DNA from 3 places in the Peptoniphilus olsenii genome. Region 1 is predicted to be linked to each of the others. Evidence: predicted binding sites of a transcription regulator. Region 1 holds the regulator's gene; each other region holds the start of a gene.
The links. Region 1 encodes HrcA, which represses chaperone genes, less so after heat shock. Its sites were predicted from a motif close to ATTAGCACTCNATANTATNGAGTGCTAAT; they were not measured.

Region 1 (11,029 bases):
TAAAACAACAACAATAAATACACTTCCAATTGGTAAAAATCTCATATTCCCTCCTATTTAGCTAGTTCAACATAAATTCTTGAACCTGATATCTTTACTACAACTACTTCTTTTTCTCTGTCAACGAAACCAGAACTTGAAATTACTTCCATCTTTTTCCCATCAAATAATGCATAACCAGTTGGTCTTAGTATAGTCAATGTAACCATTTTTTGGCCAACTTCAACTTCTGCGCTATCATTTGATAAAAAGCCAGAATCAGTGTTTGTGCTCGTGAATAATCTCATTCGATTAATCACTTCTGAATTCAAACCTTTTTTTAAAAGATAGGTTCCTATAATTGCAGATATTACAATCGCAATTAATAGAGATAAAAATGCAAAATAAATATCACTCATGGCAAGAACTATTGCTGCTATAAGTGCAAATATTCCACCAATCCCCGCAATCCCAAAGCCCGGTATTAATACTTCAAGACCAATTAATAATATACCTATGACAAAAAGTATCACAGAATACCAATCAGTATGGCCCATAAGTAAGTTTCCCCAAAAGAATAAACCAAAACACACTAAAGATATTGTACCACCAAAGCCAAAGCCTGGCGTTAAAATTTCTAAAACTGCTCCGGCAATAGCTACAACAAGTAAAATTGTAAAGATATATTCATTTGAAAAAATACCCCTAGCAGTGCTTTCTGATGATTGATTTGCAAAGACACTTATAGTCGTGTAATTCAAAATGAATGCAGAAAGCAAAAATCTTTTTAGAGCCTTCATATTGCCCTCCTTCAATAATAATTGAATACTTTTTTATTTAATACCCATTATTATTAATAAATACCATATAACACAAAAAAACCTAGGAAATTACCCTAGGTTTAATTTGTTTAATCTAATAAATCTTTGGCAATTTTATTAACCATATTGCCATCTGCTCTACCTTTAACTTTAGGCATAACATTTTTCATAAGATTACCGATATCCTTCATAGAAGTTATATCATTTTCATCAATTGTCTTTTTTATAATATCGCGAAGTTCGTCTTCAGATAATTGCTCAGGTAAATAATTAAGTAATATTTCTATTTCTTTTTTTGTTTGAAGAACAAGGTCTTCTCTATTTCCTTTTTCAAATTCGGCTATTGATGATTTTTTCTCTTTTAATTGTTTGGCAATAATATTTTCAACATCTTTATCGCCTAGTTCAACTCGCTCATCTACTTCTTTTTGTTTTATAGCTGCGCGAATCATGGTTATAACATCTTTTTGAAGTTTATCTTTATTCTTCATGGAAGTCTTTAAATCAGCCATGAGTCTCTCTTTTAGAGACATAAGAACACCCCTTAGTATCTGTGTTTTTTTCTGCGTGCCTCTTCAGATTTTTTCTTTCTTCTAACACTTGGTTTTTCGTAGTGTTCTCTTTTTCTTACTTCTTTAAGAACGCCACTGCTGGCACATTGTCTTTTGAATCTCTTTAACGCATTGTCAAGTGATTCATTTTCTCCAACCTTGATTTCGGACATTTTAAACCTCCTCTCGTAGAAAAGAGTAGCCTTACGGCAATGTAGTTCAATTATAACTTATTGGATATAAAACTTCAATATTATTTTAAAATTACGTAAAATTTATTGCTTTTAAAATTGAGATATTTTTTAAAAATATTACTTTGAATTTACATTGCATTTTTTATCAATTATAAATAATATCAAAAATATTCTGATATATATTTTATCAGCCTGGTGGCCAATTCAAACTTCTCCCACCAAGAACATGGAAATGAAGATGATCTACTGTTTGTCCTCCATCTTCTTTACAATTATTTACTATTCTATACCCCTTTGTTAATCCTTCTTTTGCACATAAATCTTTAGCAACCAAAAATATATGACCTATAAGAGACTTATGCTCTTCTTTTAGTTCATCGGCAGATGATATATGCTCTTTTGGAATAATCAAAAAGTGAGTTGGGGCTTGAGGATCAATATCTCTAAATGCATAAACTAAATCGTCCTCATAAAGTTTTGTTGAAGGAATTTCTCCTTTTATTATATTGCAAAATAAACAGTCCATAACTACCTCCTTTTAAATTTACTACTTTCTATCTCAAGACACAAACCATTCCATTTGCAATCTTCACATATTTCAGTACGTCTATGTCCTTTAAATATTATATCATGTGATGCTTTTTTTACATCATCCCAGTTAATAATTTGATTTTTAAAAAGTCCAAGATATTCTAAAACTTTTAAATCATAATTTTTTACTTTTTCATAATCACTACATCTTTTTCCATCATTTTCAGGACAAGCTTTACAGATATCATCAACAGAAGCGATTAGTCTTACTTTTGGATTTTCTTTGAGTTTAGAAATTATTTTAGACATATTCTTAGAAAAACTGTCACTATATCCTTCTCCAACAAAATTTTCAGTACACAATATATGGTGTGCTCTTATATTTAGCATTTATACTCCTATTAATCTAATATTTTACAACTGGCCAATTCTTCAGTATCTAAAATTTCAACTTGTTTAATTTTATTTGTTAAATCTACATCTGATTTTGCCTTCACTCTAATATAGTTTGTAGTATATCCATAATACTCATTATCATGTTGTTCTTCAAATAAAACAGATTTAGGTATATTCATATTTAATCTCTTAAACTTTTCGCTGTATATTTCACCAACTTTTATCAACTTGTCAGAACGTTTTTTCTTAATATTGCCATCGACTTGATTGTTCATTTTAGCTGCTGGAGTATTCTTTCTTTTTGAATATTTGAATACATGAATTTTTGAAAATCCGACTTCTTTTACTATTGATACTGAATCTTCAAAATCCTCTTCAGTTTCTCCTGGAAAACCAACAATGATATCAGTTGTAAGACCAGCCATTGGCATATATTTTTTTATTATATTAGTTTTTTTAATATATTCTTCTCTTGTATAATGCCTATTCATGGCTTTTAAAACTTTATTTGAACCACTCTGTAATGACAAATGGAAATGATCACATAGTTTATTTGTTGCAACTGCTCTCTTCATAAAGTCATCATCTATTATATTTGGTTCGACTGAAGAGAGCCTAATTCTTTCGATTCCATCTACTTGAGCTATTTGTTCAATTAAATCTATTAGCCTTTTATCTCCCTTATCTTTTCCAAAACTTCCAATATGAATTCCTGTCAATATAATTTCTTTAAAACCTGAATCTGCTAAAACTTCAGCTTCATCTACTGCATCTTCTATATCTCGTGACCTTATAGGACCTCTAGCATACGGAATGATACAATAAGTGCAAAATCTATTACAACCATCTTGGACTTTCATATAAGCTCTAGTTCTATTATTGCTATCAAAATTTGTAGTATTGGCAAATTCACGCACATTCTTTAAATCTCTTACTATATTAATTTTTGTACCAGATTTTGCCTCTTCTACTAAATTTACAATTCTATTCCTATCAGTTGTACCAATTACTACATCCACACCTTCTATGTTCTTAACCTCACCAGGACTTACTTGTGAATAGCAACCGACAACTGCCACTATAGAGTTTGGATTTTGTCTTTTAGCACGTCTAATAAATTGTCTTGATTTTCTATCAGAAAGATTTGTCACAGTGCATGTGTTTACAATATAAACATCACTATAATCTTCATTTTCTACTTGAGTATAACCTTCTTTTTCAAATAACTCACTCATCGCTTCTGATTCATATTGATTTACTTTGCAACCTAGCGTGAGTATAGAAAAAGTTTTATCCATCTAAACACTCCTTGCCATGTATTATATAAAAAGCTGCAACTATAGATGCAGTCTCAGCTCTTAAAATTCTTCTTCCTAATCCTACTTTATATTCGTCTTTAAAAAGAGAAATTTCTCTTTCCGAAAGACCACCTTCTGGCCCAATAACTAAAGCTATATCATTTGATAAATCTTTAATTATATCCCCAAGTTCTATTTTATTTTCGTCTTCGTAGCATATGACTATATCTTTCTCAAATTTTTTGATATCGTCTGTTTTTACTAGATTATGAACAATGGGAATTATATCTCGTTTTGACTGTTTTGCAGCAGCCTCAACGACTTTTTGAAATCTCTCTTTCTTCTTTTCGAATTTTTTTGAAATATCTGAAATGGACCTATCCATGGAAACCGGATAAAAATCACTGACACCTATTTCTGTGGCATGTTTTAAAACATCTTCATTTTTATTCCCTTTTAAAATTCCAAAAAAAAGGGAAAGTCTTATTGGTGACTCATTGGAGTTTTTAATCTCATATTTTTTTATTATTTTATTATCTTCTATTTCAAACGCAAAAATTCCATCTTTAAATACTACTTGAAATTCCTCTCCATCTTCGATTCTAATTACATTTTTAAGATGGTGTAAATTATCTTCCGATAAATTGGTATTTTCTTCAAAATTTCTATTTTCAAAAAATCTATACATTTAATTTTCCTACAATTGCAATCCAATTATTCTTTGATTTTTCATCAATTATATCAAATCCGCTTTCTTCAAGTGCATCAACTACCATATCTCTTCTCTGTGATATAATACCAGAACAAATAAATATGCCACCGTCATTTAAATGATTTTTGAGATTTTTTATCTCGTCAACTATGATTTCAGCTATAATATTTGAAACAATTATATTGGCATCACCTTTTACAACATCAAGTAAATTGCCTTTTTTTACATCAATTTTTTCAGATAAATCATTTAGCTTTGCATTTTCTAAAGTTGCATCAATGCATTTATCATCAATATCTACTGCCAAAGCGTGCTCAGCACCAAGCTTTAAAGCTGATATTGCAAGAATGCCAGAACCACAACCAATATCAAAAACAACATCCTTTGTTTTTACATATTTTTCAAGCATTTCTAAACACATATAAGTGGACTCATGTGTTCCTGTACCAAAAGCCATTCCAGGATTTATAATTATTTCAATTCTATTGTCTTTTGACTCATATTCTTCCCACATTGGCACAATTGCTAATTTTTTGCCGATTTCTAAAGGTTTATAATATTTTTTCCAATTATTTGCCCAGTCCTCATCATCTTTTTCATAAGTAGTGCAAATACCTAAATTTCTGTTTTCAATCGCAGTTTTAATTTCTTCTGCTGACGATAAGTTTTCCGGATATGTTTTTAAAATTAATTCATCGTCTTTAACATCAAGAATTGGATAATCAATAAAGTCCCAATCTCTCTCATCTTGATTTAACTCATCAATTATATTTTCTGATATTTCTTCAATAGTATAAATATCAAAATCATACAAAACACCTAAAATTTCATTTCTATTTTTTATTTTTGTTTTAATATCCATTTCAATGTATTTCAATTTAATCACCTGTCTTCATTATATATTAACAAAAATTTTAATACAATTTAATAAAATAAAAAACTACTAATAACAAATTTTTGCTGATGTTCAATAAAAAAATTAAAAAATGTCAAATAATAAAAAATAATCTAAAATACAAGTTTATAACTCATACTCTAGATTATTTTAATTAGTCAAACAGGTCTTTTAATTTATCCAAAAATGACTTTTTGTTTTCAGTAACTTCTGGCTCTTTGTCCCTAAGCTGCTCCAAAAGTTCTCTTTGGTCATCAGTAACCTCTTTAGGTATAATTATTTTTACTTGAAAATAAAGATCTCCCTTTTTATTTTCTCTATTTACAAAAGGTACACCTTCACCTTTAAGTTTAAATACCGTTCCACCTTGAGTACCTTTAGGTATATCATAATCCACTAACTTTTTTAGTGTAGGTACTTTTATTTTTGCTCCAAGAACTGCATCAGGATAAGAGATTGGTATATTTAAATAGATATCATTTCCTTCTCTTTTAAACACTGGATCAGATTTAACTCTAATATATACATAAATATCACCCTTTGGTCCGCCATTTTCACCAACCGAACCTTGTTCTACTAGAGGAATAATATTTCCAGAATCTACTCCTGCTGGAATACGCACTTTTAGTTTTTTAACTTTTTGTACCTTCCCTCGTCCATGGCATACTTTACAAGGTTCATCAATGATTTCGCCAGTTCCATTACATTTATCACAGGTAGATGTTCTTACGAATCTTCCAAATGGTGTATTCTGTTCAATATGAATCTCTCCTGTTCCATTACATTTATCACAGGTATGTTTAGAAGTACCTGGCTCCATTTTTTCACCATGACAATGTGAGCATTCTTCATTAATTTTTACCGATATTTCTTTTTCAGTACCAAATATTGCTTCAAAGAAATCTAAAGATATTTCTACTCTGCTATCAGGCCCTTTTTTTGGCATGTCTTTTGCGTTTCTATATTCATATCTTGAACCTCTAGAACCGCCAAAAATATCAAATATATCATCGAAAATATCTGAAAATCCACCAAAACCTTGGCTGCCTCCCACATTTCCATTTAAACCTTCTTCGCCATATACATCATAGATTTGTCTTTTTTTATCATCAGACAATACTTCATAGGCATAAGAAATTTCTTTAAATTTAGTTTCAGCTTCTTCATCACCAGGATTAAGATCCGGATGATATTTTTTAGCTAGTTTTTTATATGATTTTTTTATTTCATCTATTTGAGCATTTTTATCCACACCCAATATTTCATAAAAATTTCTCATTATTCACCCCAAATCGAACTTATATTTTAATACAAAAAGGAACAAAAATAAAGTGCAAAAAAATATTGCAAGGAAAACTCCCTGCAACATTTTTTATTTAATTAAAATTATTCTTCGTCCTCGTCAACAACTTCATAATCCGCATCTACTACATCATCATCTTGTGTTTGTTCTCCAGTAGCTTGTCCTTCTTGAGAATTTTTATAGATTTGTTCAGAAATTGAGTAGAAAGCTTGTGTTAGTTCTTCAGTTTTAGCTTTGATATCTTCGACATCTTCTGAATCTTTAACTGCTTTTAAGTTTTCAATTGCAGATTCAATTTTATTCTTGTCATCGTCAGAAATTTTGCCTTCAACATCTTTTAGAGTGTTTTCAGATTGATAGATGATAGAATCAGCATTATTTTTTGCTTCGATTAAATCTTTTTTCTTTTCATCTTCTTTTGCATACATTTCTGCTTCTTTAACTTTCTTTTCAATTTCTTCTTCATTTAAATTAGTAGAAGAAGTGATTGTGATGTGTTGTTCTTTTCCAGTACCTAAATCTTTTGCACTTACATTAACTATACCATTTGCGTCAATATCAAATGTTACTTCGATTTGAGGAACTCCTCTTCTTGCTGGTGCAATACCATCTAGTGTAAATCTACCAAGAGTAACATTATCTTTTGCCATTTGTCTTTCACCTTGAAGAACATGAATTTCAACTGAAGTTTGATTGTCAGCTGCTGTAGTAAAAGTTTGAGACTTTTTAGTAGGAATAGTTGTGTTTCTTTCAATTAGTCTTGTTGTGATATTACCCATTGTTTCAATTCCTAAAGAAAGTGGTGTTACATCAAGTAAAAGTAAATCTTTTACATCACCAGATAAAACTCCACCTTGAATAGCTGCACCAAGTGCTACACATTCATCAGGGTTTATATCTTTTTGAGGTTGTTTTCCTGTTAATTTTTTGATACATTCTTGTACTGCAGGTATTCTTGTTGAACCACCAACAAGAAGAACTTTATCAATATCATTTGCAGTAAGACCTGCATCTGATAATGCATCTTTTACAGGTCCCTCAGTCATCTTAACTAAATCTTGTGTCAATTCATCAAATTTAGCACGTGATATATCCATATTTAAGTGTAGTGGACCAGATTGACTTGCTGTAATGAATGGCAAGTTAATATTAGTACTCATTGTTGAAGATAATTCTTTTTTAGCTTTTTCAGCTGCTTCTTTAAGTCTTTGTAAACTCATTTTGTCAGCTTTTAAATCAATACCATTTTCTTTTTTAAATTCTTCAGCAATATAGTCGATTAATTTATTGTCAAAGTCATCTCCACCGAGTTTATTATTACCCCTAGTTGAGTGAACTTCAAATACTCCATCAGAAAGTTCTAGAATAGAAACATCAAATGTTCCACCACCAAGGTCATAAACCATAACAGTTTGTGAACCGCTGTCTTTATCTTCGCCATAAGCAAGAGCTGCAGCCGTTGGTTCATTTACAATTCTTTTTACATCAAGGCCTGCAATTCTTCCTGCATCTTTTGTTGCTTGTCTTTGAGCATCTGTAAAGTATGCTGGAACAGTTATAACAGCTTCTGTAATTTTTTCTCCTAGATATGATTCAGCATCAGACTTCAATTTTTGTAGAATCATCGCAGAAATATCTTGTGGAGTGTAAGTTTTTGAATCAACTTTGATTTCGTAATCACTACCCATATGTCTTTTTATAGACTGAATTGTTCTATCAGGATTTGTGATTGCTTGTCTTTTTGCAGTTTCACCTACAAGTCTTTCACCGTCTTTAGTAAATGCAACTACTGATGGAGTTGTTCTATTGCCTTCAATATTTGGTATTATTACGGCGTCTCCACCTTCCATAACTGCCACTGCAGAGTTAGTTGTACCTAAATCAATTCCTATAATTTTTCCCATATTAATTTTCCTCCTAAATTAATCACTGTGACACTTTAACCATAGCCGGTCTAAGTGTTTTATCTTCAATTAAATAACCTTTTTGCAATACTTCAATAACTACTCCAGAATCATATTCATCGCTATCTTCTGTTAAAACAGCGTGATGATAAGTTGGATCAAATTCTTCTCCTAATGCTTTCATCTCAACGATTCCTTCTTTTGCAAGCACTTCTGTCAATTGATCTTTAATCATTTTAATACCGTCATAAGTCTTATCCTTTTCCTCGACAGAGTCCATTGCTCTTTCAAAATTGTCTATTACAGGTAGTAAATTATTTACTACTTTTTTCACTCCAAGTTCTATATAATTCTTTTTTTCTTCTTCAGTTCTTCTCTTGAAATTAGTAAAATCTGCTTGAAGTCTGATAAATTTATCTTTTAATTCATCATATTCTTTATCATTTGTATTCTCATTTTTCTCTTTTTCAGCTGTTTTAGTACTGTCTTCTGTTTCATTAGTTTCGGTTTTTTCTTCTATATTTTCATTATCAAGATTATCATCTTTAATATCTTTTTTTATTTCATCACTTGCCATTTAAACACCCCTCTACATTTCTACAAGACCCTTTGCCACGCCATCGCTAAATACTTTAATTATTTTTAAGAGTTTTGGATAATCAATTCTTACAGGACCAATTATGCCTAAACTTCCCAAAACACCATAAGATGAATTAAAGGGAGCTCTGATAATAGAATTCTTCTTCATAAGCTCAGCTTCGTTCTCATCCCCTATTATCACTTCTATCTTATTCGATGATAAATCGTTACTTAAAATTTCCATAAGAGAATCTCTGTCTTCAATTAAACCCATAAACTCTCTTGCTCTATCCAGGTCTTTATATTCATCAAAATTTAAAATATTTGTGAGACCATCATAATAAATCTCTATAGCAGAAACTTTTTTGTTGAAGTTTCTTGCTAATTTTATTATTTCGGAAATAAATTTTCCATATTTTGCCATATCCATTGACAAAGTTACTTTTAATGATTCAATCTTTTCAAAATCAATACCACAAATTTCTTGGTTTAAGATTTTTTCAATATATTCAAAATCTTCATCTTCAAAATTAGATATTTCTAAAAAATGTCTCTCAACAATTCCCTTATTTCCAATCAATATTAAAAGTGCAGTATATTCATCTAACTTTACTAGAGTTAGCCTTTTAATAGTTGTATCGGGTCTTTCTGGAGTTACCAAGTAAGATGTGCAGTTGCTTATTTCAGCTAAAAGATTAACAGTATTTTTGTAAAATTCTTCTAAATCATTCGAAATATGCAACAATCTGTTTTTTATATTTTCAGAATATTTTTTATCTTCATAGGCAACAAAATTTTTATATAGTTCATTGACATAAAATCTATAAGCCTTATTTGATGGTATCCTGCCAGCAGATTGATGAGGTTTATTTAAAAAACCAAGATCTTCGAGATCTGCCATCTCATTTCTTATGGTCGCTGAACTGACACCCAAATTATATTCTTTGGATAAAGTCCGTGAACCAACAGGAGTTGGCATATCAATATATGCTTCAATTATGGCATTTAAGATATTTATTTTTCGCGTATCCATAATCTCCTCCTTTATTAGCACTCACTCTATCCGAGTGCTAGTATATTTATATATTAAGACCTTCCATAACTTTTGTCAAGGGTTTACTATATATTTTTTCAACCTTTTTTGACATTTGAAATATATTTTCAAAATTATGCACTTGTATTTTTATAAAATATTTTAATTTATATAAAATTATTTTTTGCTAAACAAATTAGCCCCAACTATGACAGTAAATGGTATAGTCAAAAGTAAAGCAATACTACCTGCAACAGAACGTACAATTTCAGAAGCAACTTCATCTAGATTTATTATTTCTATAATTTGAATTTTATAAACTATAAAAAGTATTATCATGTGTAATGTACTTCCTACATATGCAAGAATTAAAGTATTTGACATGGAGCCCAATATATCTTTTCCTATATTTATACCAGATTTAAACAATTCTTTTTTTGAAATATCCTTATTTATATTTTTGAGTTCATAAAGAGAAGTGGAAATAGAAGTAGCTATATCCATAATTGCTCCCACTGCTCCAATTAAAATTGTTCCATAAAGTATTCCTTGAAAATTCATATCTCGAAAATGAGGTATATAAAATAAACTAATAGCACTTTCATTAGTAAATCCAGTAAGTTTTGTGAATTTTCCAAATATAACCGATAAAATAGCTGAACAAATAATTCCACATATAGTGCCAATGATTGCTACTTTTGTTTTTAAATTTTTGCCCATTATAATTAATAATGCAACTACAACGGAAATAATTGAAATAAAAACCGATGTCAACAATGGATTAAATCTTTTTAAAATAAGAGGAATATACACCCCAAATATTAAACCAAGAG
Region 2 (11,029 bases), on a different contig from region 1:
CTTGTTTTTCTAGAAAATCTCCAACTGTCTTTTCATAAGTAAAAATTGTTTCAGTACTTCCATTTATATTTAGATTTACATCATTTCCCGCAACTGTTTTAAAACCCATTGTCAAAGCGGAAACTAAAATAAGCGCAATTGCAAAAAATTTTGCAAATCTAAGTCTCCAATTATTCAAAAATATAACCTCCAAAATATTGTTACAAAATCGTAAATTTTGTTACTTTTTTGTAACCTCTTTTAATCTTTATTGAGTATAATTTAAATAAAATATTTTGTCAAGTTTTTTGTAACTTATTCGTAACTAATTACACAATTGTAATATTTCTGTCATATTACTGTTTAATTGGAGTAATTTTTTTGTTTTAAGTTGACATTAATTTTTGCCTTTTATCATGTTAAATTGAACCAATTTAAATATTTTAAAATTTAGTATTTAGACATTACAATATCTATTGTTCTGTATTAAATTTTTTATTGTTTGATTTATATCATTGATTAGTATCAAACTATTTAATGATAGTATGTTATCTAGATTTTTATAAATACATTGTATGAATTTTGATTTATATAATAAATCTTTTGATATCTTTTAAGGAAGAAAAAGTATTAAGAATATAAAAATTGATATAAAGAAAGCCTTTAAAACTATCATTCCGAGTAGAAAACCCGAAGGGTTTGAAAGTCGCCGTGTACTCGAAGAGTGAGGAATCTGCCTGTACAGTAGCCGCTCTGTATGAATAATTAAAAAATCTTTTTAATAAATATTTTTTAACCACAAATTTACTATTCTATTTCGAAGGAAGAAAAGTGGGCATTCCGCTTTCGCTGCGAGGCCTCCTTTCCTTCGAGCTTCCAACCAAACCCCCACGCCTTTTTTAGAAAAAGTTTTTACCTCTTTAGTTTTTCTTTTTGCTATAATTGGTCGTTGTTTGGGTGCTTGAATACTTTTTTATTTAAAACTCTGCAGATACTCTCCATCACATGCAGATCCTTCGACTACAGAAATCTTGACAGATTTCTTTCGCTCAGGATGACATGGATGGGGAAAAATTCTCTCCACAACATGCAAAACTCTTTATGCGTTCGCAATGCTTTTTAGTCGAGACGACACTATAAGGAGATTTCATTTAATATTTACTATTGTCATTAGAGTACGCAAAAGAAAATTCTAACGAATTTTCTGGAATCGAGGAATCTACCTCTTAAGGAGTAGTTATGTAAGAACTAATAAAAGATTTTTCTTATTCTTTTACCTTTCTTTTATATTATCATGAACTGTAACAATTTTATTTTCTTTCCTATCTTCTACGCTTCTACTCTCTTTAACCAAAATAAAAGATGGTATTAAAATTAAAGTTAACAATATTATTCTACTAATATGCTTTTTCATAAAATCTCTTTCAATTGTAATTATATACTACAATTAAAACTGAACCCTCTAAATCACCAACTATAATATATGAATCTAATGTTTAACACTATATACTTTAAAACTTTTAATTGATAACGTTTCTATAAAAGGTTTAATTTATATGTTTTCATTTGTCAAATTAATAGTGAAATTAAAAAACACCATATCTAAATATTACCAAGTAATAATTAGAGAGGTGTCTTTATATAGATTATTTTATCTTATCTATAAAATTCTTAGTAATTTTTGCGGTAAATCCCCAAATAATTTTGTCTTCATATTGATAAAACAATGTTTCTTCTTGTCCACTTTTAAATTTATAATTTTTGCCATTAGGTATCAAATCATAAGGAAAATCTGCTGCTCTCTCATATGCCAATCTATTGAGATATGCTTTTGGTTTGTTTTCAAAAAAGAAATCTAATGGCACCAAGAAAGCCTCATCCACCTCATCTTTAGATGGTTTTATTTTATCAAAATCCTTTTTTATTTCTCCTATAAAAGAATAAATAATTGCAGAATATGGATTTATCAAATAATCGGATTCGCTATATATTTCAATCTCATTCTTTTTTAATAAAAGTTCTTCACATGTCTCACGAATAGCTGCTTCTCTAGGGCTCTCGCCCACTTCTATCCGCCCTCCAGGAAATGATATTTCCCCAGGCTGATTTCTAAGACTAATTGCTCTTTTTTCATATAATAGATGAGTTTTACCATCTACTTTTATAAGCGGAATGAAAACTGAAAATTTATGTGCTACATCTATTGGTTTTGGTTCTGTTTTTTTGAGTCTTCGCTTTATTTTATGAAGATCAAATTCCATTTAAAATCTCCCTCGTGAGTTCTTCAACTGTATATACTTTAAATCTGTCTATATCTTTTTTATTTGCCTCATGCTCTAAGAGTTTATATAATAAATCATCATAATTAAATGTTTCAGAGAGCTTTAATTCTTTGGCAATTTTAGGTACATATTCTTCTATTACTGCTCTCATTATTTTAGATTCTATGCCTTTTGTTCTATATTTTATTATTTTATAGATATATTTTACCGTCTCTTCAACATCTATTGGCATTATATAGTAATCATCACCACGTAACCCTTTAACTGTTTTAAAAGCATCGAAATATCCTATTTTAATCAACTCTTCTGATCTTTCTGGTGAAAAATCAAGAGTTTTGCCCAATGCTTTGTTGGGTTCTATGACATATTTTGCTTTCGAAAAATCTTCACCTTTTTCATTGTGCAGTCTTATAACTACAATATCTAAATCTCTGCCATCAAACATTTCAATGGGAGCTTTAGATGCAAAACATCCATCTAAATAGAATTTGCCATGCAGTGGTTTCAATTTAAAGGCCGGCAAATAACAAGATGCTATTACATAATCTTTTAGTTGTCCTTGTTTTATATCATCTGTAAAAAGTTTTTCAGCTTTGAAGTCTGTCAAATTAAAAGTACACACTCCAAAGTCAATTGATGAAGCTCTTATTTTATCTTCATCTATATACCTATCCACCAATTGGAAAAGTGGAGATGGCGACTTAACAATTTCGGGGACTTTTATATCCAGCCTTGTGAGTTTGTCTTTGATTTTACTGAACATATCAGCATTTTCTGCATCTCGCAGTTCAGTTTCAAAATTTTTCATTTCCATATTGCGCCAAGCTTTGAAGCACTCATATACATCACCTTGAGCAAACATGGCTCCATTAAATGCGCCTATGCTTGTTCCCACTATAGCTTCAAACTCAAAACCCATTTCCACAAGAGCTAAATATGCTCCTACTTGATAAGCACCTTTGGATCCACCACCTTCAAGCACTAATCCATATCCCATTGCTTTCACTCCCCTTTATTTATGTACGGGGCATAGCCCCAAAAATTATTTTAATTCAGATGTACAGTTTGGACATCTTGTAGCATCAACTGGAATTGATGTTTTACAGAAAGGACAAACTTTTTCTGTAGGATCTGCAATTTCTTCTTTTTTAAATTTACCTTGTAATTTATTTAGTTGTTTAATCATGATAAATATAACTAAAGCAATAATTAGAAAATCAATAATATTTTGAATAAAAATACCATATTGAACAGTAGCAGAACCAACTGTAACAGATAATTCTTCAAAACCTTTACCACCAATAATAATACCGATAAGTGGCATTAGGATATTATCTACAAGAGATGCAACAATTTTACCAAAAGCACCACCTATGATTACCCCAACCGCCATATCCATTACATTTCCACGAGCAATGAATTCTTTAAATTCACTCATAAATTTTTTCATAAGCTTCCTCCGTCAGTCAATTTGTTTCAACAACACATCGTTCTTTCTAATAAGTTCAAGGGCATAGTCGTCTACTCTGTAGGCTTCTTTGTAATAGATCGCAGAAATTCCTGCTTGTATGAGTGCCTTAGTGCAATTTAAACAAGGAAAATGAGTAACATAAGCTCTACATCCTTTAACAGATATACCTTCCTTTGCACAATATAAAAGAGCATTCATTTCTGCGTGAATAGTAGCAATACAATGACCATCTCTAATAGTGTGTCCAACATCACAACAATGAGGATTACCTGTAACTGATCCATTATAACCAGTAGAAACAATTCTATTATCCCTATTTACTAGAACACAACCAACAAAAGCTCTGTCACAAGTAGATCTTGTGGCAACCATCTCTGTAATTTCCATAAAATATTCATCCCAAGATTTTCTCATTTTGCCTCCTTTGCAAGCTTATCAACGAGTTCATTATAGCGAACACCACTATGTGCGGCAACTTTAATAAACTCAACTTCCAATTTATCTTTGACATTATCATAAAACTTTTTATAAGCCTTGGTATCATCTTTATTGGTTTTCCAATAACCAAGTGCCCAAGATCTTATCCCCTCATAATCATAATGAAGATAAATTTTTCGTATATCAAGTTTAATGGCCTCTTCCATGGCTCGCATAGCACCTTTGATTTCGCCAGATACATTTCTCATTTCAGAGTTTTTGAAAAATCTTTTCGAGAAAGAATATTCAGCGCCCTTGCCATACATATATACCCCATAGGAATGGCTCTTATCAGAATTTCTATAAGAACCGTCAACATATACAATTAATTCATCATCAAGAGCCGCTTTAACTTGTTGTTTCTCCTCTTGCGAAATAAAATTTTTAGCATCTTCCAAGTTGGAAAACTTTTTGTAACTCGCACCCTTATATCCATGTACCTGAGCTTTGCAATCGTCCCAAGTATTATAAATACCAGGATTCTTACCCACTCTTACAGCATAATAATTCATTTAACACCTCTATCCAATATCAATTTGTCAATAACACTTACATATTATATAATACATTCATAAAGTAGTCTAAATTTTTTGGAGGTATTATGAATAGAGAACAATTTGAAAGAATGAAAAATGGCAAAGGTTTCGTAGCTGCTCTTGATCAATCAGGAGGCTCTACACCTAAAGCACTTAAAAACTATGGCGTAGATGAAACTGAATATTCAAATGATGAAGAGATGTTTAATTTAGTTCATGAAATGAGAAAGAGAATAATAACTGACAAATCTTTTACATCAGATAGAATATTAGCAGCAATACTTTTTAAAGTTACAATGAACTCAAAAGTTGATGGCAAATATACAGCTGATTACCTATGGGAAGAAAAAGGCGTTGTTCCAATATTAAAAATTGATGAAGGACTAGACAAATTAAAAGATGGCGTACAATTAATGAAGCCTTTTAAACACATAGATGAACTTTTAGAAAATGCCAAAGAAAGAAATATCTTTGGAACAAAAATGCGTTCAGTAATAAAAGAACTTAACGAAGAATCTATCGGAAAAGTTGTAAAACAACAATTTGATTATGCAAAGATGATTTCTGCTAAAGGTTTCGTACCAATTATAGAACCTGAGGTAGATATTCACGCTAAAGACAAAAAAGAGATTGAAGAAGTGTTGAAAGAATATTTAATCAAAGAACTTAAAAATTTAGACAAAGACACTTATGTAATGTTCAAACTAACTCTACCTGAAGAGCCAAATCTATATCATGAATTATTAGACTTTGAGCAAACAGTTAGAATTGTAGCACTATCAGGTGGTTACTCTAGAAACGATGCAAACAAAAAATTGGTGCAAAATGAAGATGTAATAGCGTCTTATTCAAGAGCACTTACAGAAGGACTAAACGTAAATCAAACAGAAGAAGAATTTACAAATATGTTAGATGACTCTATAGAAAAAAATTATATAGCATCAGTAGAAAAATAATCAAAAAAGGGGATACAGAAAAACTGTATCTCCTTCTACTTTTTAACTTCCCTTTGCAAAACCTAACTAGGTCCATAAATTTTATACCCAAAAAACCCATTATTAAAATAATTATTAAATATAAAATTTTATTATATATTATAACTTTTCAATCTTATACTAAATCTTTTTTATTAAATAAATCAACATAAATATACTTACAAAGGCTAAAGCGTGGCCAAATAATATATAATAAATATCTGCTTTTATCATTTCCAAGATGAAGTATGAACAACAGAGTAGGAACAAAACATAAAAAACTAATATAAGTATAAATAAGAAGTATAACCTTTATAAAAGTAATATTTAAATCTATTTCAAAAAAATATATCCCCAACCTACTGTCAAAAAATAATGAAACCATGAATTAGAATTCTATAAAATATATTGGAATTTGAAGGATATTGCCGCATAATCAAATTCAAAAACTTTTGCACCTATTCCACCACCAGTAAATTAAATGAAAATAATGTTAATGATTTATATAAATTAATTAATATTTATCTGTTTAAAAGATTATTAAACAAAATTCAATTGCATAATTCATACAATAAAATTTGGAACTCATCTTAAACCACTGGCAATATAAAGTTCCAAATTTTATTATTTATTTAATTTTAGTGTGAAACAATATACTGTATATATTGTAAAAAAGTCTATTCATTTTTATTTTTTACCATTAACTCACTATTCCTATATTTCATAATTTCTTTAGCTCTTTTTACTGCATCTGTCTTTTTATCATGAAGTGAGTCGGCTCTTTTAGCTCCTTTAGAGATTACACGCCATTTTTCCTTATCTTTTACATATTCTACTATTACATCTGCGTCCTGAAGTTTAGCTGACGAATTTTTACTCTTTTTGTGTTTTGTCACATCTTCTTTTTTAGCATCGGATTTTTCTTTATTAGATGCGTCTTTGTGCCATTCTTTAGCTTGTGAAATAGAAATCGGAATAGCTTTTCTTTCTTCGTATCCATCTTTTAACATAGCATTTAAAATATCAATAGCTTTTATTCTTACTGTTTCGTCCAAGTTTTTCATGGAATCAGGATAATCTTTTTTTGTATAAGGCATATTTTCCTCCTAAAAATCATCTTTTAACTTTCTTAAATCAATGAACTCCTCTAAATCTTTTGCTCTCATGAAAGGATTTATTTGTTTTTCCTTGCCAATAGTTGTTGGCAATGTAATTTTTTCCTTATCTCTTAATTCTTTTATCCTATTATATTCTTCTAGTACCGCAGGGCTTTGTCTATATGCTTTCGTAAATTCAAGATTTGCCAAAGAATATTCATGTGCTGGATAAACCAAAATATTATCATCTAGTTCACTAAATTTCTTTAAAGTATTAAATGCTGACTCATAATCCCCAGTAAATACTCTGCCACAACCTGCCAAAAATAGTGCATCACCGCAAAATAGTTTATCATCTATAAGATAAGACACGTGATGCATTGTGTGCCCAGGAGTGTCAAATACTTTAAAGGATTTACCTAAAATCTCAAAAACTGAACCTTCTTTTACTGTTTCGCTATTGAACTTTTCTGTTTCAGAAGGACCATATACATATACATCGCCATATTCTTCTTTAATCTCCTCTACTCCGCCAACATGGTCTGCATGTTCGTGAGTTAAGAGTATTGCGGCAGGTTTAGTTTTTAAAAACTCTATCACCGGTTTAGCTTCGCCAGGATCTACTACAATATATTCTCCACTAATTTCTATTATCCAAATATAATTATCTGAAAATGATTTAACTGCGTTTATGTTCATTAAATCCCTCCTTTTTATATTTCTACACTCTATTAAAATTTTCAAACAATATTTTTAAAAATTTACCTGGAGATAAATTACAAATTGATTTTTAATCAGCATTAATTTAATTTTAAACAAGTTTTAGTAATTAGAATAAAATTTGTATTCTCGTACAAATTTCTAATCTATAAAAAAAGCATTGTTACAAAATACAAATTTTATAACAATGCTTAATTTATTGTTTAATTTTTAGTTATTACATCATTCCCATGCCTGGGTTCATAGGCATTTGAGGTTCTTCTTTTTCTTTGATGTTTGCAACTGCTGCTTCTGTTGTCAGTACCATTGCTGCAACTGAAGCTGCATTTTGAAGAGCTGATCTTGTAACTTTAGTAGGGTCTACGATACCTGCTTCTTTCATGTTTACATATTCACCTTTAGAAGCATCAAAACCAACACCTGATTCTTTGCCCTTTACTTTTTCCACAATTACTGAACCTTCAAGACCAGCATTTTCTGCTATTTGTCTTAGTGGTTCTTCTAGAGCTTTTAGAATAATATTAGCACCAGTTTTTTCGTCGCTTTCAAGTTCTTCTACAACTTCTTCTACAAATTTAACAGTGTCAACAAGTACAGTTCCACCACCTGCAACTATACCTTCTTCTACTGCTGCTCTTGTAGCTGCAAGTGCATCTTCTATTCTAAGTTTTCTTTCTTTAAGTTCAACTTCTGTAGCTGCACCAACTTGAATTACAGCAACTCCACCTGAAAGTTTTGCAAGTCTTTCTTGTAATTTTTCTGTGTCAAATTCAGAATCACTTTCTTCAATTTGATTTTTGATGTGGTTGATTCTATTTTGAAGTTCAGATTTATCTCCAGAACCATCAACTATAACAGTAAGTTCTTTTTCAACTCTAACTTTAGATGCAGAGCCTAACACTTCAACAGTAGCATCTTTAAGATCTTCACCTAAATCAGAAGACACAACTTTACCGCCAGTTAAGATTGCAATATCTTGAAGCATTTCTTTTCTTCTATCGCCATAACCAGGTGCTTTAACTCCAACTACATTAAGTGTTCCTCTTAATGAGTTAACAACTAAAGTTGCAAGAGCCTCTCCTTCAATATCTTCTGCAATGATAAGAAGTGGTCTTGATTGTTGTAGTACTTCTTCTAGTAGTGGAAGAATATCTTGAATATTTGTAATTTTTTTATCTGTAATTAGAATATATGGGTTTTCAAGTTCTGCAACCATTTTATCAGTGTCAGTTACCATATATGGAGATAAATAACCTCTGTCGAATTGCATACCTTCGACAACTTCTAGGCTTGTTCCCATAGATTTACTTTCTTCAACAGTGATTACTCCATCATTACCTACTTTTTGCATTGCATCAGAAATAAGATCTCCAACATTTTCATCTGCTGCAGAGATAGATGCAACTTGAGCAATTGCCTCTTTAGAAGAAACTTCAGTAGAAAAGTTTTTAATTTCTTCAACAGTTTTATCTACAGCTTTTTTAATTCCCTTTTGTAAAACCATTGGATTTGCACCAGCTGCAAGATTTCTCATACCTTCACGAATAATAGCTTGTGCTAAAAGTGTTGCAGTAGTAGTACCATCACCAGCAACATCATTTGTTTTAGTAGCCACTTCTTTTAGAAGTTGAGCTCCCATGTTTTCAAATTTATCTTCACATTCAATTTCTCTTGCAATAGTAACACCATCATTTGTGATAAGTGGTGCACCATACTCTTTATCTAAAATAACATTTCTGCCCTTAGGTCCAAGTGTAACCTTAACAGTATCAGCAAGTTTGTTAATTCCGTTGATAATTCCTTTTCTTGCATCAGCTGAGAATTTAATTTCTTTTGCCATTTTATCCTCTCCCTTTATTATTCAATAACAGCTAAAATATCTTGGAACTTGATAATTGTATATTCTTCTTTTTCAACTTCAATATCAGTTCCAGCATATTTAGAAAATACAACCTTGTCTCCGACTTTTACAAGCCCTTTCATATCTTCATCTGTATCTAATTTATTACCTGTAGCAATTACCTCAGCAATATTTGGTTCTTCTTTCGCTGAAGAAGGAAGAACAATACCTGAAGCAGTTGTCTCTTCTTTTTCTATTTTTTTGATAACTAATTTATCATCTAATGGTCTAAGTTTCATATAAATAAACCTCCTATAAAAAATTTAGCACTCAATTAGCTCTTCTGCTAATATTTATAATAATACATAACTTTTAAATTTTCAAGTATTTAGAAAATATATTTTGTCAAAATTAGATAAAATATTTGAATAACTTTTGATTAATTATCAAATTAAAAACAAATTTGATAATTATTATAACTATTTAAAATTAGTAGTATATAATTAAGTAGAATAATTATATCAATTATCAAATAGCATAAATTAGCCATTGCAACTAGATGTTTACAATTTGAATACCTAGAGTATATAGAATGCAACCACAATATTTAATAAAATAAAATCACAAGGAGGCGAGAAAAATGATTTTTGCAGATAAATTAATCAATCTTAGAAAGAAAAATAATTGGTCGCAGGAAGAATTAGCAGAAAAGATGAATGTAACCAGACAATCAGTTTCAAAATGGGAAGGAGCTCAATCAGTCCCAGATTTAGAAAAAATAATTAAACTATCGCAAATATTTGGAGTGAGTTTAGATTATTTATTAAAAGAAGAAATTGAAGACGAGGAGTACTTCGACTACGAAGAAGAAACAAGAGTCCGCAAATTTACTCTAGAAGAAATGCACGAATATGTAAAAATACGATTTGAAAACTCCAAAAATGTAGCAACAGGAGTTTATTTATCAATAATATCATCAGTACCATTATTGTTGCTACTTGCAATTAGTGAATCCAAATATTTCCCATTAACAGATAATATGGCCACATCATTTGGTTTAATACTATTGATAATATTTATATCGATATCCGTTGCCTTATTTATCACAAGTTCAAATAAAGAGAAAAAATATGAATTTATGGAAACAGAAATATTCGATACCGCATATGGAGTGGACGATTTAACAAGAGAAATGCAAAACGAATACAAAGATTACAATAATAAACAAAATATAATAGGAGTTGTATTATGTATACTTGCGGTCATTCCAATATTTGTAACAATAATAACAGAAACTATTCCCGACTATATAATATTAATAATGGTGGCAACAACATTAATCATAGTTGGAACAGGAGTTTATATACTAGTCAAAAACTCCATAGTATCAGAAACCTATGATCGAATATTACAAGAAAATGACTATACAATAGACAAAAAAGAAAACCCATCAGTAGCAGGAAAAATCTCTACAATATATTGGTTAATATCCGTAGCAATATATTTAGGATATAGCTTTACGACAAATAATTGGGATAAAAGTTGGATAATAATAACAATACTTGCAGTACTATATCCAGCATTGATGGCCTTAATAAATATAGTAGAAGATAAAAATAAATAAAAATATGTGAAGTGACCAGAAAAATTTGG
Region 3 (11,029 bases), on a different contig from region 1:
GCTGCTCCATAAAGCATATTTATTGCAGCAACTTCTGATTCCGCTTGTAAGAAGCATCCGTCAACCTTAGGTAGTTCTCTTGCTAAATATTCTGGAACTTCTGATTGAGGAGTTATAGGATAACCGAAAAAATGTTTACAGCCCGCTTCAATAGCTGCTGCCCCTACTGCTTCGTTACCTTTCATAAGTACTTTTGCCATATTTACACCCCTTAAGAAATTTTAAAAACTGATATAACTGAGTCTGGACAAGTAATTGCACAATTTTGACAAGCTATGCAATCTTCTGGTCTTGCCGCATGAGCTGGAGAATAGCCCTTAACATTTATAACATCTTTATTGATTTCAATTACATCTTTTGGACATACAGTAACACATAGTCCACAACCCTTACATCTTGATTCTTCGAATTCAATTCTTCCTTTAGCCATTTTATACCTCCTATAACATCCAATCTTTTCTAAAATACAAATCTATTGGAAAAATTTCTGCACCTATGTCTTTACTCCTCACCTCTTTTTCTATATCTCTAAGGCAGACAGCATAAACATATGGGAGATTTAATTTCTCTGAGACTTCCCTAGCTAGCTCATCACCATATAAAATATCGTCTACACTAGTATTTTTTAGCATATGAGTTGTATTGATAATTCCGGTAATTTTTGTTTGAGAATGACCTTCCATTTGTCCGATAAATTCCCTGACAGATTTATAGTCTTTGGTTTCTGGTCTATTTCTATTGATAACAAAATAGTGATCATAACCAGTTTTACTTAAAATTTCCCTATACCTCCCTAAGGAAAGAGAACCTTTAGGGTTACCCCCAACATCTAAGACCGCCATATAGTCTTCATTTTGCAAAGGTTTTAGGATTGCAGGATCAATTGCAGGTATATCCAAAGAATTGCCTCTGGGAATATTTGAAGAGAATGATTCTATCCCTTTTTCAGCAAGAAAATCCATCTGCTCTCTAATTCTAAAATATGTGTTAATAATATCTAAATCAACAGCTGCCACTTTATCAAAAAATTGACGCAAATATAGAGCATAATTTATCGAAAATTCAGTCTTTCCACTGCCAAAATGGCCGGTAATTATTTTTATCCTGTTTCCAGTTTCTACTTCGGCGTACATTTCTACCTCCTATCAATAACTCTAAATAATATTATACACTAATATATTTAAATTGAAAACACATGCAACCTAGAATACATATATTAATAAATGAATATAAGTACAAGTTACAAAACTAAATAGATTTATAAAATTTAGTATATTTCTAAATTTAAAGGTTTCAATTTGAATTTAAAGCCTCTCTTTTTGACTTTTATAAATACAATATTAAACGAAAATATATTATACAAATAGAAAACATTTACAAATATCAACAAACTATATTAAATTTCTTTTTAAAAAACAAAAATAAATTTGACTAATAGATTTAAAAGATATATATTAATATTAGCAATCTAATTGATTGAGTGCTAATTATTTTGGAAGGTGATTAAATGGAAACTAAAAAATTTAATGCTCAAACTGAAAGATTAATGGATTTAATGATAAATTCAATATATACAAATAAAGAAATATTCCTTAGAGAGTTAATTTCAAATGCAAGTGACTCCATGGATAAAATGTATTACATTGCATTAAATGACGATGATATCAAATTTGAACATGACGATTATTATATAAGAATAATACCTAATAAAGATGATAGAACCTTGACAATAGAAGACAATGGAATTGGAATGGCAGAGGACGAGTTAATTGACAATTTAGGTACAATTGCTAAATCCGGCTCAGAAGAATTTAAGAAAGCTAACAAAAAATCTGAAGAGTATGAAATCATAGGCCAATTTGGAGTTGGTTTTTATTCAGCCTTTATGGTGGCAGATAAAATTGAAGTTCTATCAAAATCTTACAAAGAAGATTCTGCACATCTTTGGACTTCAAAAGGAGCTAGTGGATATACAATAGAAGATGCAGAAAAAGAAAGCCACGGTACATCTATCAAATTATATTTAAGAGAAAATACAGATGATTATGAATATGATGAATTTTTAGAAGAATATCGAATTCGTGACCTCGTTTCACATTATTCAAACTACATTAGATATCCAATTAAAATGAATGTAGAAAAGCAAAGACCAACTGAAGATGCAACTGCAGAAGATCCAAAATTTGAAACTTACAGAGAAGACGATATACTAAACTCAACTGTTCCAATGTGGAGAAAAAATAAAAACGAGCTTACTGATGAAGACTACAATTTATTTTTTAAACAAAGACATTTTGGATTCGATGACCCAATTTCACATTTGCATATAAATGTAGAAGGATTGATAGCTTTTAAATCTATACTTTTTATTCCTTCAAAAAGACCTTATGACTTTTTCAATATAGAAAATAAAAGAGGATTAGAATTATATTCAAATGGCGTTCTTATAATGGAAAATTGTGAAGATTTACTACCACCATATCTTTCTTTTGTAAAAGGAGTTGTCGATTCAGAAGATATTTCATTAAATATATCTCGTGAAATGCTTCAAAAAACTAGAGAACTCGAACTAATAAAGAAGAACATAGAAAAGAAAGTTTTAGAAAAACTAACTCGATTATTAAAAGAAGACAGACAAAAATATAAAGAGTTCTTCAAGAATTTTGGTGTATTACTAAAATCTGGTGCATATGATAATTACGGACAAAATGCCGATAAATTAAAAGACTTATTTATATTCCCATCAACTAAAAGAGAAAGCACAACACTTAGAGAATATGTAGAAATATTAAAACCAGAACAAGAATATATTTACTATGTGAGTGGAAGCTCAGTAGATTCTGTAACCGAACTACCACAAATAAAATCATTCATAGATAAAGATTATGAAGTCTTAGTGTTTACAGACCCAATTGATGAATTTGTGATAAAAGTACTTGGAGAATACGACGGCAAGAAGTTTAAATCCATTTCCGAAACTTCAACTGATAATAGCGAAGAAAGTGCAACTGACACTGAAATAATAAAAGACATGTTAGAAATATTAAAAGATGAAGTCGTAGAAATAAGAGAAAATCCTAGCCTTAAAAATGACGCATCCTACTTGTCTAGTCGTGGTGAAATTTCAATAGAAATGGAAAAGACACTTAAAAATATGCCTGGAAATCAAAACTTCAAAGCAGAAAAAGTATTAGAAATAAATCCTAATCATCCAGCCTTTGAAAAATTAGAAAAATATAAATCAGAAGACGAAGACTTATTTAAAACTTACACTAATCTATTATATAACCAAGCAAGATTAATGGCAGGACTCACTATTGAAGACCCAATATCTTTTGCAAGGGATATATCAAAACTTATGTAAAAAAGATTATAAATAGTTAATTAATTATAAATAACAAAAAAGTAGTACGCCGAATGAATCAGTTTGGCATACTACTTTTTTTATTTTATTAATTTTTTCCTAATTACGCCTTTAGGATCTTTTACAAGAAGTATTACTGTCCAAATTACAAGTCCAAGCGCTACTACCGAAAGTCCTAAATAAAAATCATTTAACATATCTAAAGGATTGGGTGTGAAAAATTCTTCCCCAAGTTCTATATATTCGAAAATAGCATCAATAAACCACATAAGTGATGCTCCCCAATACATAAAACAAAGTGTGGATATTTTCATCTCATCTCTTTTCTCACTTTTGTACCATATTGCTGTAGATATTACAGCGGCAAAGACTGTCGTTAATAAGGTCATATGCTGGCATTCTCCTTATTTATCGAAGAATCAATTTGTCTATTTTCAATGCTATTTGAAATAAATACCATGAGTATCCATACTAATGTGACAATGACAGCCATAAGCACACCTACACTACTCATTTCTTTTAACATTTCTTTTGTTTCTCCATTTGAAACTGCAGTCAAAAATGGAAAAAATGGAACTACTTCTCCATGCCATATATGCTCAAAAGCAAGTAGCGCAGAACCTCCCCAAAGTAATTTATTTAACCAACCGAGTTTTGTAGAAAATTTAATTCCAATATCTTTTGCTCCATCTTCTTTTTTCTCAACTGCTTTTTTTATTGCAGTTGTCACCACTGCTTCTGTCGCAGGAACTATAAAACATCCCATATTATGTACCTCCTAATTATTGCATAAAAAAAAGTATACTCTTCCTCATTCTGAGAAATTATATACCTCCATGTGTATAAATTAAAATTTAAAAATTAAAAATTAAAAATAATGCTTCAGCACTTTTATTTGACTTCATGTCAATTTATTTTTATTTTACTCTCCTATAAAAAATATGTCAATGATATAAATAATTTATAATCATTTTCTATTTAATATTATTTTCTTTTAGTAGATTTTATATTAGCTATATTATTTACTCATATTCTAATTTTAACTAGATATAAGAATAAAAAAAGGATGGAAATCCACCCTTTCATATTATTCATATTGCAAATTTAAAAATTTGGTAAATTCTTTTTTAAACATCAACTCTATAGTTCCCGTAGGTCCATTTCTGTGTTTTGCTATTATTACCTCACCTATATTTGGCTTTTCGGTTTCTTCTTTAGTATAGTACTCATCTCTGAATAAAAACATTACAATATCAGCGTCTTGCTCTATTGCTCCTGATTCTCTTAAGTCAGATAGTATTGGTTTATGATCGGTTCTTAGTTCAGGTGCACGTGAAAGCTGCGACAATGCTATTACAGGTACATTTAATTCCTTTGCGATTGCTTTTAAGCTTCGTGAAATAGCAGAAATTTCTTGTTGTCTAGACTCAGATTTTGAACTCATTTGCATGAGTTGCAAATAATCTATAACTATTAAATCTAACCCTTTTTCAACTTTCATCCTTCGACATTTAGCTTTTAATTCAAGTGGTGATATACCTGCTGTGTCATCAATTTCCATTTTTAGATTGGATATTATTGGCATAGCATTGATTATTTTTGTCCATTCATCTTCGTTTAAATCCCCACTTATAACTTTTTGTAAATCGACATGAGCAGTCGAAGATATTATTCTTTGAAATAATTGATTTTTACTCATTTCAAGTGAAAATACTGCAACTGATGCTTCTCCTCTGAGTGCTGCATTAGTTGCTATATTTACCATGAGTGCAGTTTTACCCATTGAGGGACGTGCTGCTAATAGTATTAAGTCAGATTTTTGCAGCCCCGAAATTTTGCGGTCTAAATCAGTAAATCCTGTGGTAAGTCCTGTTAGTGCATTTGGATTTTGTGCTTTTTTCTCTAGTTCTGTAAAAGAATCTAGAGCAATTTCACGAATATTGACAAGCCCGTTTTGTGTATTGTCCTGAGTTATATCAAAGATAGATTTTTCGGCTGTTTCTATTAGAGGATCTACTTCTGCATCTGGTGCATATGCTGCTGAAATTATTTTATCCGACGCTCCAATTAAATCTCTAAGTATACCCTTTTCTTTTATTATTTTACAATAAGATTTTATATTAGAAATTGCAGTGACAGTGGAAGATAATTCTGCTAGATAAGTTATACCTCCTACTTCTTCGAGGGACTCGGTTTTTTTAAGTTCTTCTGCTATTGTTATTACATCGGCAGGTTCATTTCTGTTGTAGATATTTAAAATAGCATCATAAATCTTTCTGTGAGAATCTTGATAAAAATCACTTAATTTTATTAATTCAATTGAACTCGTGATTGCTTCCTTGGAGAGCATCATGGCTCCAAGAGCAGATTGTTCTGCCTCTAAGTTATGAGGTGGCAGATGCATATTTGTGCTATCAGCGAGATTTAGATCTTCCATTATTATCACTTAACTTTCTAATATAATTTATTAAGATTATGATTGTGGTCTTACATTTAATTTTAAAGTAGCTACAACATCTGGATATAATTTTATACTGATATTTTTGATTCCAGCTTCTTTTATATTTTCGTCTAATTCTATTTTTTTCTTGTCTACTTCAATTTTGTGTTCTTGTTTTAAAGCTTTTGCTATATCTATTGAAGTAATAGCTCCAAAAAGTCTGCCGCCTTCTCCAGCTTTTGCCATAACCGTTAAAGTTTCTGCCTCTATCTTCTTCTTTAACTCCAAAGCTTTTTGTCTATTTTCTTTTTCTATTTTTTCTTCTTCTTTTTTATTTTCTTCCCAAGCCTTCATGTTTTCTTCTGTCGCTTCAATTGCAATGCCTCTTGGCAACAAGAAATTACGTGCATATCCTGTTTTAGCTTGTACTATGCTTCCTTTTTTACCTAAATTTTTGTCATCTTTTATTAATATAACTTTCATTTATTCCTCTCTTTCATTTTCTTGTAAATATTCTTCGATTGCTTCAATTAGTACTTTCTCAGCTTCTTCTAAATCGGTAGTCTCAAGTTGGGCACCTGCCATATTTAAATGACCTCCGCCTCCAATTTTCTCCAATATTAATTGAACTGAAACTTCATTGCCTCTACTTCTACCAGAAATATGAGTTTTACCATCATTTATCGTCAACACAAATGATGCATCAATTCCATTTATATCCAATAATGCATCGGCAGCTTGAGCTGCAACTAATACTGAATTGTTAGCTTTTTTATCAAAAGTAGAAACCGCAATATTATCGTGAATTATTTTGGTGTTATGAATAACTTCTGCTCGGTACAAAAGTGTGTCAAAGTCATCTTGGAATAATGCCTTAACTTTAATCATATCAGCCCCTGCTCTTCTGAGTGTAGAAGCTGCTTCAAAAGTCCTAACTCCTGTTTGGAATGAGAAGTTCTTTGTGTCCACCACTATCCCACTCATGAGAGCATCCGCCTCAAAGTGAGTTAAATTTAAATCCTCTGACATATATGTTAACATCTCTGTGATAAGCTCACAAGTTGATGACGCATATGGCTCAACATATGTTAAAACTGGATTTTCAACAAATTCTTTGCCTCGTCTGTGGTGATCTATTACAACAATTTGTGCCGTTTTATCTAAAAGCTCAGGACATTCTGTAAATGTTGGTTTGTGATTGTCCACAAGTATAATTAGCGATGAATGTTTAATACTAGATAGCGCTGTCTCTTTAGAAATTATTTTTTTATAAAGTTCAGGCTCCTCTTCTTTCATTCTGGCAATTAAATTATCAATAGAAGGATTAGATTTTTCTAATACAATAAAACCTTCTTTGCCTATATTTATTGTAGCACGCAAACAACCAATGGATGCACCAATTGCGTCCATGTCAGGATTTTTGTGACCCATTATATAGACTGTTTCACTTCTGTCAATTAATTGTTTAAGTGCAATACCAAGAACTCTCGACTTAACTTTATTTCTCTTTTCCACAGCCTTAGATTTACCACCAAAGAATTCATAATTATCTTCAATTTTAACTACAGCTTGGTCTCCCCCACGCCCTAGTGCAAGATCTAGTGATGAGTCTGCTTCAATATAAGATTCTCTCAAATTAAGCCCATAAGAAGATACGCCAATTGAAAGAGTTATAGGTATTGAGTTACCTCTATTTAACTCCCTCAAATCATCAAGTATATCAAATCTTTTTAATTTGATAGAATTTAAAGATTTAAAATTCATTATAACAAGATATAAATCTTCGTCTGCCTTTCTAACAAGAGAATCATATTCTTCAAAATAATTTCTAATAGTAGAGTCTATTTCTGCAATTAAAAGTGGTCTTACTTGTGCAGGTGCCGAGTCCATGGCATCTGCAAAATTATCAACTTCAATTTTTGCAACAATTGGATATTCATCTTCATATTTTTCTTTTAAATTTTCATATGCAGAATTATCTACAAAATATAATAATATATTTGTACTATCTCCATCGCCAACCACATTGGCATAAACATCAAAAGTTCTGCTACCAACTTCTACCAAAAATGTATTAGCACCAGTCCTATTTAATATATTTTCCATCTCAATATCAGAAATTAAATTTTCAAAATCCTCATCCATAACATCAATATTGGAAAATAGATTAGAAAAAGGTGTATTATACCAAATTATTTTACCCTTATCATCTGTCACAACAAGGGGAAAAGGCATGTTGAAAATTACTTTTTTTGTCAAAGAGTCAAATCTCTCATTTAGACTCTCAATATATTGAAGTGTCTTTTTATTTTTATTTTCTATTTTTTTATCTGTAACAAACAAAACATATAGCATTGCAATAATAGCTATCACACCAGCAATAGGTTTAACTATTAATAGCGCTATAATTATAGCCGTTGAAAAAATAAAATATATAGAAAACTCATTAATTTTAAATTTATTTTTCATAATCTTAGTTCCTTAATTTTCTGAAATTAAAAATATAATCAAAAGCTCCAATAACTGCAACAAAAATTTGTAAAAATGAAAAAGTTATACAAAACATTACAAAAACACCTTGCATAAATCTTTTTACACCAAATCTTGTCAAATTAAATTTCACAACTCCAAGGCCTGTAGCAAATAAAAAGAATCCTATTATATTAACTAAATTTATATTAAATACTTCTGCCAAAGCCCCAAGATTGTCTTTGAAAATATATACACCTATTGCTGTAATTAATGATAATATAACAATATTTTGTGGTATTCTCAAAAATTCCAAAGAAGATGGTTGCGTTATAAATTTCCCCTTTGTTATCAAAGTTCGCCCCACCATTGTATAAGTTATATAACTTAGAATTAATGATGCGATTATCAAAATAGACGGCAAACTTTGTAAAAAGCTCCTATACATATATTGAAAATTCTGTTCTAAGCTAGATATTTCAGTTAAACTTAAATTTGTTTTCGTTGCTATTTCTTTATAGAAATTAGCTATATTAAGATAGGTGTCATTTGAATTTAATACTTCTGCATTTATTCCAAAAGCATACATCAATACTAAAATTGACGTAAAAAAAGTAAATGCAGTAACTATTATAGTTTGTGCAACTGATTTATTAGTTATAATCATGTAGTAGAACATGAGTATTAATGGAGCGAAAATAGTAAAAATCACAAGACCATATATTGCTCCAAACCCTAGACTTACCACACCTACAACAAGTGCAAGTGTGCCCATAACTTTTAATATACCTTCTTTTATCGACTCCACAATAAACATTGATGGAAATAAAATATATATGAATGGAAAAATTGCACCTATTATAGAGATAAAAATAGAGCGCAAAAATAATTTTACAAGACTTAAATAGTCAGTCTTCTTTTCCAATTAATCAACTCCTAACAAGTTAATTTTACCACAATGCGGCTATTTTATAAAGAAAGTTACGCAAATACATACACATGTCTGTATATACTAATTTTTGCAAATATCTATTATAAAATAATACAAGGCAAAGACAAATAATTTCTTCTTAATAAAATAAAAAACACACCGAAAATATTTCAATGTGCTTTATTATTAATATCATTTAAATTGTTGTTTGCTTTTTTACCATCAGAATTTAAATGATTAGAGTCTCTCTTTATACTTTCACGTCTTTCTTTATCTTCAAGATACTTTTGACGTTTTTCTTCGCTCATATTATCCAAATCTACATCTTCTGTGTAATTGTCACGCATCTGTTCAAAATCATCAATATATTTTTGAGCAGATACCTTATCAACCTTATAGTAATCAATTTTATTTCTAGTATAAGTAACTCCACCTAAAGATGCCATACTTATATCACTTTTATCCAGAGTAGTTCCATAATATGCCAAAAATGCCAATTCACCATAACTCATATCAGTTTCAATATGCCTATTTGCAATAGAAATTAATTTTGGCAATTTTAAAATCATTGATGGAGACTGCATCTTTTCGAATACTTTCATGATAAATGCTTGTTGTGCTTTTATTCTATCCAAATCCTGATCTTCATAGATTTTACGTATCCTCAAATATTTGACAGAATCCTCACCATTTAATAAATGTAAGCCCTCTTTGAAATCAATCTCTAAAGGTGGTATTGTAGAAGGGTCCGTATATTTATATTCCGGAGTATAAACTTCTATTCCACCGAGTGCATCCACAAGCTCTTTAACTGCATCATAATTTACTGTAATATAATGACTTATATCCACATCTAAAAAATCTTCAACAGTATCTACTTGCAAATCAATTCCACCTCTTGCATATGCGGCATTGATTTTATAATTATCATAACCCTTAATTTTTATATAAGTATCACGAGGTACAGACAAAAGTTGAACTTTATCTATCTTTGGATCTATCGACAAAATCATTATTGTATCAGCTCTTTGAGAATGATCAGTGTCATAAGTTACCTCACTTTGGTCTACTCCCAAAAGCATAATATGTACAATGTCTTTATCTTCATTAAATACTGAGACTTTTCTCGGTTCTGTATTATCGGTTTTGTTATCTTCGTTTTTATCGCCAATTAATTGAGCACCACGCGGAGAAAACATAAAAGTAAGTCCCAATGCTCCAAGTAAAAATACTACAGTGACAAAAACAAATATTCTATAAACATATTTCATAGAAACCTCCTTTAATAAGTCTATATAAAAAAGTCAAATTTTTCAATAGTTTTTCCAAATTTTAACACTCATTATATTTTGCAAATTAGAGGATGAATAAGTTTACATGAAATTGATAAAATAAAACATAACCATAAATAATATCTCTTAACATAAAAGAATATAGATATTCCATTAACTATTAGAATCAACAAAAGAATAAAATTTTTTCTTGCAAAATTATACAATAATTGTCACTTTCTCATTTAAAATTTTTATATTAATCTATATTTTAATTTTCTATAATTATGGGTTAATATATAGATATGAAAGTTTTATTAGACTCTGACGGTGCATCCGTAAGAGAGATTACTCAAAAAGTTTGCAAGAAATTTAATATACCTCTCTTCTTAGTTAAAAACTATACTCAGGATTTTGACATATTTTATGGAAATATTGTAAATGTTGATATTTCAAAAGAGGCTGCTGATTTATGGATAGTAAATCATGCTACAAGTAATGATTTAGTAATTACAAATGATAAGGGACTATCTTCAATGGCTCTTGCCAAAAAA

Region 2: a site for HrcA is predicted at 9,699-9,727, ahead of ABID14_RS06230 (co-chaperone GroES). Genes of this name have one in related genera too.
Region 3: a site for HrcA is predicted at 1,460-1,488, ahead of htpG (molecular chaperone HtpG). Genes of this name have one in related genera too.

Annotation. Positions count from the first base shown of each region.
Region 1 covers NZ_JBEPMA010000004.1:25,163-36,191, reverse strand. Annotated here, with positions in the region: gene floA (flotillin-like protein FloA) at 1-45, opposite strand, end outside; gene ABID14_RS04530 (NfeD family protein) at 54-779, opposite strand; gene ABID14_RS04525 (GatB/YqeY domain-containing protein) at 890-1,333, opposite strand; gene rpsU (30S ribosomal protein S21) at 1,345-1,524, opposite strand; gene ABID14_RS04515 (histidine triad nucleotide-binding protein) at 1,733-2,071, opposite strand; gene ABID14_RS04510 (DUF1284 domain-containing protein) at 2,074-2,466, opposite strand; gene mtaB (tRNA (N(6)-L-threonylcarbamoyladenosine(37)-C(2))-methylthiotransferase MtaB) at 2,478-3,770, opposite strand; gene ABID14_RS04500 (RsmE family RNA methyltransferase) at 3,763-4,458, opposite strand; gene prmA (50S ribosomal protein L11 methyltransferase) at 4,451-5,368, opposite strand; gene dnaJ (molecular chaperone DnaJ) at 5,532-6,656, opposite strand; gene dnaK (molecular chaperone DnaK) at 6,764-8,584, opposite strand; gene grpE (nucleotide exchange factor GrpE) at 8,607-9,161, opposite strand; gene hrcA (heat-inducible transcriptional repressor HrcA) at 9,174-10,196, opposite strand; gene ABID14_RS04470 (YibE/F family protein) at 10,374-11,029, opposite strand, start outside.
Region 2 covers NZ_JBEPMA010000006.1:68,677-79,705, forward strand. Annotated here, with positions in the region: gene ABID14_RS06175 (resuscitation-promoting factor) at 1-178, opposite strand, end outside; gene ABID14_RS06180 (hypothetical protein) at 1,253-1,393, opposite strand; gene ABID14_RS06185 (NUDIX hydrolase) at 1,626-2,240, opposite strand; gene ABID14_RS06190 (patatin-like phospholipase family protein) at 2,230-3,258, opposite strand; gene mscL (large conductance mechanosensitive channel protein MscL) at 3,304-3,711, opposite strand; gene ABID14_RS06200 (deoxycytidylate deaminase) at 3,724-4,146, opposite strand; gene ABID14_RS06205 (ribonuclease H1 domain-containing protein) at 4,143-4,721, opposite strand; gene ABID14_RS06210 (fructose bisphosphate aldolase) at 4,811-5,701, shown strand; gene ABID14_RS06215 (DUF2188 domain-containing protein) at 6,397-6,816, opposite strand; gene gloB (hydroxyacylglutathione hydrolase) at 6,826-7,515, opposite strand; gene groL (chaperonin GroEL) at 7,754-9,376, opposite strand; gene ABID14_RS06230 (co-chaperone GroES) at 9,394-9,675, opposite strand; gene ABID14_RS06235 (helix-turn-helix domain-containing protein) at 10,017-11,000, shown strand.
Region 3 covers NZ_JBEPMA010000003.1:128,190-139,218, reverse strand. Annotated here, with positions in the region: gene ABID14_RS03960 (3-methyl-2-oxobutanoate dehydrogenase subunit VorB) at 1-200, opposite strand, end outside; gene ABID14_RS03955 (4Fe-4S binding protein) at 212-430, opposite strand; gene ABID14_RS03950 (ATP-binding protein) at 441-1,133, opposite strand; gene htpG (molecular chaperone HtpG) at 1,508-3,364, shown strand; gene ABID14_RS03940 (hypothetical protein) at 3,445-3,753, opposite strand; gene ABID14_RS03935 (hypothetical protein) at 3,750-4,130, opposite strand; gene dnaB (replicative DNA helicase) at 4,452-5,801, opposite strand; gene rplI (50S ribosomal protein L9) at 5,838-6,287, opposite strand; gene ABID14_RS03920 (DHH family phosphoesterase) at 6,288-8,273, opposite strand; gene ABID14_RS03915 (DUF2232 domain-containing protein) at 8,278-9,198, opposite strand; gene ABID14_RS03910 (LCP family protein) at 9,375-10,475, opposite strand; gene ABID14_RS03905 (DUF188 domain-containing protein) at 10,781-11,029, shown strand, end outside.